Regions from separate parts of the Nocardioides zeae genome, predicted to be linked through region 3. Evidence: predicted binding sites of a transcription regulator. Region 3 holds the regulator's gene; each other region holds the start of a gene.
The links. The regulator LexA, encoded in region 3, represses DNA repair genes until DNA is damaged. The targets are predictions, from matches to a motif close to TCGAACANNTGTTCGA.
Positions count from the first base shown of each region.

Region 1: QE405_RS07085 (HNH endonuclease signature motif containing protein) is a predicted target of LexA. The motif match lies at 1,384-1,399, and genes of this name have one in related genera.
Region 2: QE405_RS19220 (HNH endonuclease signature motif containing protein) is a predicted target of LexA. The motif match lies at 1,002-1,017, and genes of this name have one in related genera.

Region 1 covers NZ_JAUTAN010000001.1:1,485,861-1,488,123, reverse strand. Annotated here, with positions in the region: gene QE405_RS07095 (DinB family protein) at 1-387, shown strand, start outside; gene QE405_RS07090 (aspartate/glutamate racemase family protein) at 416-1,108, shown strand; gene QE405_RS07085 (HNH endonuclease signature motif containing protein) at 1,413-2,263, shown strand, end outside.
Region 2 covers NZ_JAUTAN010000001.1:4,060,638-4,062,900, forward strand. Annotated here, with positions in the region: gene QE405_RS19220 (HNH endonuclease signature motif containing protein) at 1-988, opposite strand, end outside; gene QE405_RS19225 (NAD(P)-dependent alcohol dehydrogenase) at 1,343-2,263, shown strand, end outside.
Region 3 covers NZ_JAUTAN010000001.1:12,152-14,414, reverse strand. Annotated here, with positions in the region: gene QE405_RS00050 (LysM peptidoglycan-binding domain-containing protein) at 3-395, opposite strand; gene lexA (transcriptional repressor LexA) at 742-1,485, shown strand; gene QE405_RS00040 (hypothetical protein) at 1,567-2,010, shown strand; gene QE405_RS00035 (fibronectin type III domain-containing protein) at 2,134-2,263, shown strand, end outside.

The DNA of each region.
Region 1 (2,263 bases), 1.5 Mb from region 3:
AAGCACGTGACCGCGACGGTGGGGGAGTGGAACCGCTTCGTCGAGCACGGCCCCGAGGAGCAGGCAGCCATCGACTGGGAGCACATCGACTGGTCCGATCCGCCGGCGGAGGTGCTGGCGTACCACCAGCAGTTCGTGCTGCTGCCGGACGAGACGCTGGAGGGGGTGCTGGGTGAGTACGCGGCGGCGGCCGCCGCGACCGAGGCCCTGGTGACCTCCGTCGACCTCGACGCCACCCAGCCGCTGCCGGAGGCGCCGTGGTTCGCGCCGGGGGAGCGGTGGAGCGCGCGGCGCACCTTCCTCCACGTGCTCGCCGAGACGGCGCAGCACGCGGGCCACGCGGACATCATCCGGGAGTCGATCGACGGGGCGAAGACGATGGGCTGATCCGCCGGGGCCTGCTCTACTGGGGCTCATGCGGATGATCGGGATGATCGGCGGGATGAGCTGGGAGTCGACGGCGGAGTACTACCGCCTCGCCAACGAGCTGGTGCGGGAGCGGCGGGGCGGTTTCCACTCGGCGCGCGTCGTGCTCACCTCCGTCGACTTCGCCGACGTCGAACGTCTGCAGATGGCCGGCGACTGGGAGGCCGCGGGGGAGCTGCTCGCCGTCGAGGCCCGGCGCCTCAGCGCGGCCGGCGCCGACCTCGTGGTCCTGTGCACCAACACCATGCACAAGGTCGCCGACGTCGTCGCGGCGGCCATCGACGTGCCGTTCCTCCACCTCGCCGACACCACCGCCGACGCGGTGCGCGAGGCCGGCGTGCGGCGCGTGGGCCTGCTCGGCACGCGCTTCACGATGGAGCAGGCGTTCTACCGCGACCGGCTGGCGGACCACGGGCTCGAGGTGCTCGTGCCCGACGAGGCCGGCCGCGACGTCGTGCACCGGGTGATCTACGACGAGCTCGTGCACGGGGTGGTCCGGCCGGAGTCGCGCGCGGCGTACGTCGCGGTGATGGCGGGTCTCGTCGAGCGCGGAGCCGAGGGCATCGTGCTCGGGTGCACCGAGATCGAGCTGCTGGTGGGCGCCGCGGACACGACCGTGCCCGTCTTCCCCACGACGCGCCTGCACGTCGAGGCCGCCGTCGCGGCAGCGCTGGGGGAGTAGGGCCGCGCGTCGAGTTGTCACGTACGCCGCGGCTCATGCGTCGAGGTGGGTCGTACTGCGCGGCGGGTGCGTCGAGTTGGGTCGTACGCCGCGGCGGGTGCGTCGAGTTGGGTCGTACGCCGCGGCGGGTGCGTCGAGTTGCATGAAGCGCGCGAGCTGGTCGCGCCGAGTTGTCACGTACGCCGCGGCGCGGGCGGGGAGGCGTCGCCGCGTAGGTGACAACTCGGCGCCGACCTCGGAATGGTCATCCACAGATCACCACGCAGAGGTGGCGTTCGCACACGTGTTCGATTAAAGTGGGATCATGGATCGGGGGACCCAGCACGCGGCGACTGCGTTGATCGACGCGGTCCGCGAGCGCACGACGGCGGCTCGCGTGGCGGAGGCGGCTGCGTTCGTCGCGGTGGGTGACTGGGCTTCTGCGCACACCTCGGACGAGGTGGTGGGTGACCCGATCACGGTGCTGGGCGAGTGGCACGACGAGTCCCATGCCGAGACGCTGGCGGGCGACCACTTCCTCGAGCTCGGTGGTCCCGGGGCACCGGTGGTGGCGGAGTTCTGCATCGGCGAGGTCGCGGCCGCCCGTGGGTGCTCGTTCGACGCCGCACGCCGGCTGGTCGGTGACGCGTTAGAGCTGCGCTACCGGCTCCCACGCGTGCACGCCCGTGTCGCGGCCGGTGAGGTCGATGTCTGGCGCGGACGCCGCATCGCGCAGAGCACGCGGACGCTGACCTTCGACGCGGCGGGGTTCGTGGATCGCCACATCGCGTACGTCGCGGCCAAGGCCACCGGTCCCGAGGTCGATCGACTGGTGGCCGAGGCGGCAGCCCGGTTCGACCCCGAGACCACCGAGGCCGAACGGGCCGAGGCCGACGGAGAGCGCCATCTGACGATCGAGCTGGGCGACGTCGCCTTCGCGGACCCGTTGACCGGGACACTGCGCGGCACCGTCGATGTCCACGGGACGCTGGACCTGGCTGATGCGCTCGACCTGGAACGCACCGTCGCGCACGTGGCCCGGCAGCTGGTCGACCTGGGCTGCGATCAGGCCCTCGACGTACGCCGCTCCATCGCCCTCGGTGAGATCGCGCGGCGCTGCAACGGCGTGGCGACGTTGGAGTACGACGAGGACCAGCCACCCACGCAGGCGCGGAC
Region 2 (2,263 bases), 4.0 Mb from region 3:
GGCGGGCCAGGTCGATCCCGGTGGTGCCGGTGCAGGCGTCGATCCCCGGGCCGAATCCGTTGAGGGTGCCGGTGATCGCGGCTTGGTCGAGATGGACGAACAGCACGACCTCGCGCCGCGCCCGCTGGACCGGGCGTTGATCGCTCTCGGCGGACTCGTCGGCCGTGGCGTAGTCGAGGGTCGTGACGCCGTCGCAGCGTCGCGCGATCTCACCGAGGGCGATGGAGCGTCGTACGTCGAGGTCCTGATCGCACCCCAGGTCGACGAGGTGCCGGGCCACGTGCGCGACCGTCCGCTCGAGGTCGAGCGCGTCGGCAAGGTCGAGGGTGCCGTGGACGTCCACGGTGCCGCGCAGCGTGCCCGTGAGCGGGTCGGCGTAGTCCACGTCGCCGAGCTCGATGCTCAGGTGCCGTCCGCCGTCGGCCTCGGCCCGCTCGGCCTCGGTGGTCTCGGGGTCGAACCGCGCCGCAGCCTCGGCCACGAGCCGATCGACCTCGGGGCCGGTGGCCTTGTGCGCGACGTACGCGATGTGCCTGTCGACGAAGCTCGCCGCCTCGAACGTCAGCGTGCGCGTGGTCTGGGCGATCCGTCGTCCTCGCCAGACGTCGACCTCACCGGCAGCGATCCGGGCGTGGACACGCGGGAGCCGGTAGCGCAGCTCGACCGCATCCCCGACCAACCGCCGTGCGGCGTCGAACGAACAGCCACGGGCGGCGGCGACCTCGCCGATGCAGAACTCCGCCACCACCGGCGCCCCGGGGCCGCCGAGCTCGAGGAACTGATCCCCCGCCAGGGCCTCGGCGTCTCGTTCGTAGTGCCACTCACCCAGCACCGTGATCGGATCACCCACGACCTCCTCAGAGGTGTGCGCAGAAGCCCAGTCACCCACCGCCACGAACGCAGCCGCCTCCGCCACGCGAGCCGCCGTCGCGCGCTCGCGGACCGCGTCGATCAACGCGGTCGCTGTGGTGTGGGTCCCCCGATCCATGACCCCACTCTAGTCGAACACGCATTCGATCACCACCTCTTGGTGGTGACCTGTGGATGACCGACCCCCGCTGGCGCCGAGTTGTCACGTACGCAGCGACGACTCCCCGCCCCGCACCACGGCGTACATGACAACTCGACGCACCCGCCGCGCCGTCCGACCCAACTCGACGTCCCCGCCGCGGCGTTCAACCCACCTCGACGCCCACGCCGCGCCGTATAACCCACCTCGACGCGCCCGCCGCGCCGTCCAACCCAACTCGACGCGCCCCGTCAGTGCTCGGTGTGGAGCCGGGTTGTTCACTGGAGGGGTCGTGGGGAGCGCCCCCGCGACGTGCACCTCAGGAGAGAAACCTTGCCGCAGACCGTCGACGCCCTGGTCACCCCTGGCGCTGGCCAGCCGTTCGAGCGCTCCACCATCCAGCGCCGCGACCCCGGCCCGCACGACGTCGTCATCGACATCCACTACGCCGGCATCTGCCACTCCGACATCCACACCGCCCGCGAGGAGTGGGGTCCGGCGTCGTTCCCCCTCACCCCCGGCCACGAGATCGCCGGTGTCGTCGCGGCCGTCGGTGACTCCGTGACAACCCACGCCGTCGGCGACCGGGTCGGGGTCGGCTGCTTCGTCGACTCGTGCCGCGAGTGCGAGAACTGCAAGGCGGGGGAGGAGCAGTACTGCCTCCGCGGGGAGGTCGGCACCTACAACGCGCAGACCTACGACGGCGAGCAGACCCAGGGCGGCTACTCGCGCTCGATCGTCGTCGACGAGAACTACGTGCTCCGGATCCCCGAGGGCGTCGAGCTCGACGTCGCCGCCCCGCTGCTGTGCGCGGGCATCACGCTCTACTCGCCCTTGCACCACTGGGGGGCCGGCCCGGGCAAGCGCGTCGCCATCGTCGGCATGGGCGGCCTCGGCCACATGGGCGTGAAGATCGCGTCCGCCCTCGGTGCCGAGGTCACGGTGCTCAGCCAGACGCTCAGCAAGGAGGAGGACGGCCGCCGTCTCGGCGCCGACCACTTCTACGCGACGTCGGACAAGGACACCTTCAAGAAGCTCCGGGGCCACTTCGACCTCATCGTCAACACGGTGTCGGCGAACCTGCCCCTCGACCGCTACCTGTCGATGCTGCGGCTCGACGGCGCGATGGTGAACGTGGGCCTGCCCGAGGAGCCGGAGAACTTCCGCCCGTTCTCGCTCGCCGGCATGCGCCGCACCCTCGCCGGCTCGAAGATCGGTGGCATCCGCGAGACCCAGGAGATGCTCGACTTCTGC
Region 3 (2,263 bases):
CGTCAGCCGGCCGCGGGCACCTCGAGCTGGTCGCCGGCCATCAGCGCCCCGGAGCTCAGGTGGTTGATCGAGCGGATCTCGTCGATGACGTCCTGCACCGACTCGCCCGAACCGGCACGCGCCGCGGCGATGTCCCACAGCGTGTCGCCCGACTGGACGCGGATGGTCTCCGTCTGCCCGGCGGTCGACTCGTCGCTCGCGGCGGACACCGAGCCGAGGACGACGCCCAGGGCGAGCATGGCGACGAGACCGAGCACCAGCACCACCAGACGGCCGCGTCGCGTGAGGCGCAGCGAGCCCTGCGCCCGGGGAGCCGGGCGCGCCGGACGGACCGCGCGAACAGGACGGGCGGACCGGGTTGCCGGCAGCTGCGGGGCGAATGCGGTCGAGCTCATGGTGACCTCCTGGGGAAGTGTCGGGTCGTGACGAGCGATGTCTATCGACGGCCACCGACAGTTCTGGTCGGCGTCACCGCCGGACCCACCGTCGATCACACGTTCGATCGAACACCTGAGCGACACTAGAGCAGGTGTTCGATCGGATCAAGGGTGCGGTCGAACATTTCTTCGACGGCGTACCGACGGCGACACGGGACACGCCGGTCGAACAGATGTTTGAATCCGCACGGGTCCGACGACTAGCGTGCGGTCCGCGACGGTGTCCCGCCTGCAGCACGGCGCGGGGGCACCGAGCAGTCGACCGAGCGGCGAAGCGTCCGAGGGCGCGGAAAGAAGGACGGACATGGCGGCGACCAAGGACCCGGGCGACGACGCAGGGGTGACGGACGTGTCGGCGGTGCCGCAGCCCGGTGCGGGGCAGGCGCGCCTGACGCCGCGCCAGGCGCGCGTGCTCGCCGTCATCACGACCGCGCTCGACGAGCGGGGCTACCCGCCGAGCATGCGCGAGATCGGCGAGCAGGTCGGCCTCACCAGCTCGTCCTCGGTCGCCCACCAGCTCAAGGCGCTGGAGGAGAAGGGTTACCTCCGTCGCGACCCCAACCGCCCCCGGGCGATCCAGGTGGTCGGGCACGGCCTCGAGGTCGAGCGCGCGGCGCTCTCCAGCGCGGACGAGTCCGTCATCGACGAGACCGACATCGGCGAGGCGCGCCCCGCCGCGACGTACGTGCCGGTCGTCGGACGGATCGCGGCCGGCGGCCCGATCCTCGCGGAGCAGCGGGTCGAGGAGGTCTTCCCCCTCCCGCAGCAGCTCGTCGGGGACGGCACGCTCTACATGCTGGAGGTGTCCGGCGACTCGATGATCGACGCGGCGATCTGCGACGGCGACTACGTGGTGGTCCGCCAGCAGCCGACGGCCGAGAACGGCGAGATCGTCGCCGCGATGATCGACGGCGAGGCGACCGTGAAGACGTTCCAGCGCCGCAACGGGCAGGTCTGGCTCCTCCCCCACAACGAGGCGTACGACCCGATCGACGGCACCCACGCCACCATCCTCGGCAAGGTGACGGCGGTCCTCCGCCGCCTCTGATCCCGACTGCTCCGGGCCCGGTCGTCCCGGGCCCGGGGACGGCCGTAGGATCACGTCGAGGCCGTCCCCGAGGAGACCGCAATGCCGAGCGACACCCCGCGCTTCCCGGTGCTGGAGGCTGCCGACGGCTACCGGATCCGCGACGTGGACGCCCACGTCACCGCGCTGGTCGAGGAGATGCGTCGCGGCCGACGCACCGGCTTCCACCCCGGCCCCTTCGACCCCCGTCCGTTCCCGGCGGTGCACGACGCCCAGGTGTACGACGCGGGCGTCGTCGACGCCTGGATGGACCAGTGCTCCGCGGAGCTCGAGGCCCGGCGCCAGCACCCGTCCAACGGGGGCGGGTGGCAGGCCGGGGAGCCCTACGCGGGCGACCTCGACGACCCGCCGGAGCTCCGTGACACCGGCGTCCGGGACGACAGTACGCCCGACCACTTCGTCAGCAGCGTCCCGACCTGGGCCCGGGTCGTGGCCCTCGTGGTGATCGTCGCGCTCCTCGGCGCCTACGTGCTCTCCTTCTTCTGATCCGCGCGGGCCGCACGGATCAGGACGGCCCGCTCTCCGTCCCCACCCGTACAGCGCGGACCCGTCATCCCCAGGGCGACGGACCTGTGCCCGTCCGACGCCCCGGCGGGGTTGGATGGCCCCATGTCGCCCTTCCGCCTCCTCGTCGTCGTGGCCCTCGTGGTCGCCGGCTGCGCGCTGCCGCCGGCGGTCGGCGCTGCGCCCGGCGGTGCGGCGGGCACGGCGGGCCCGGCGGCTGCCGTGGCAGCCACCC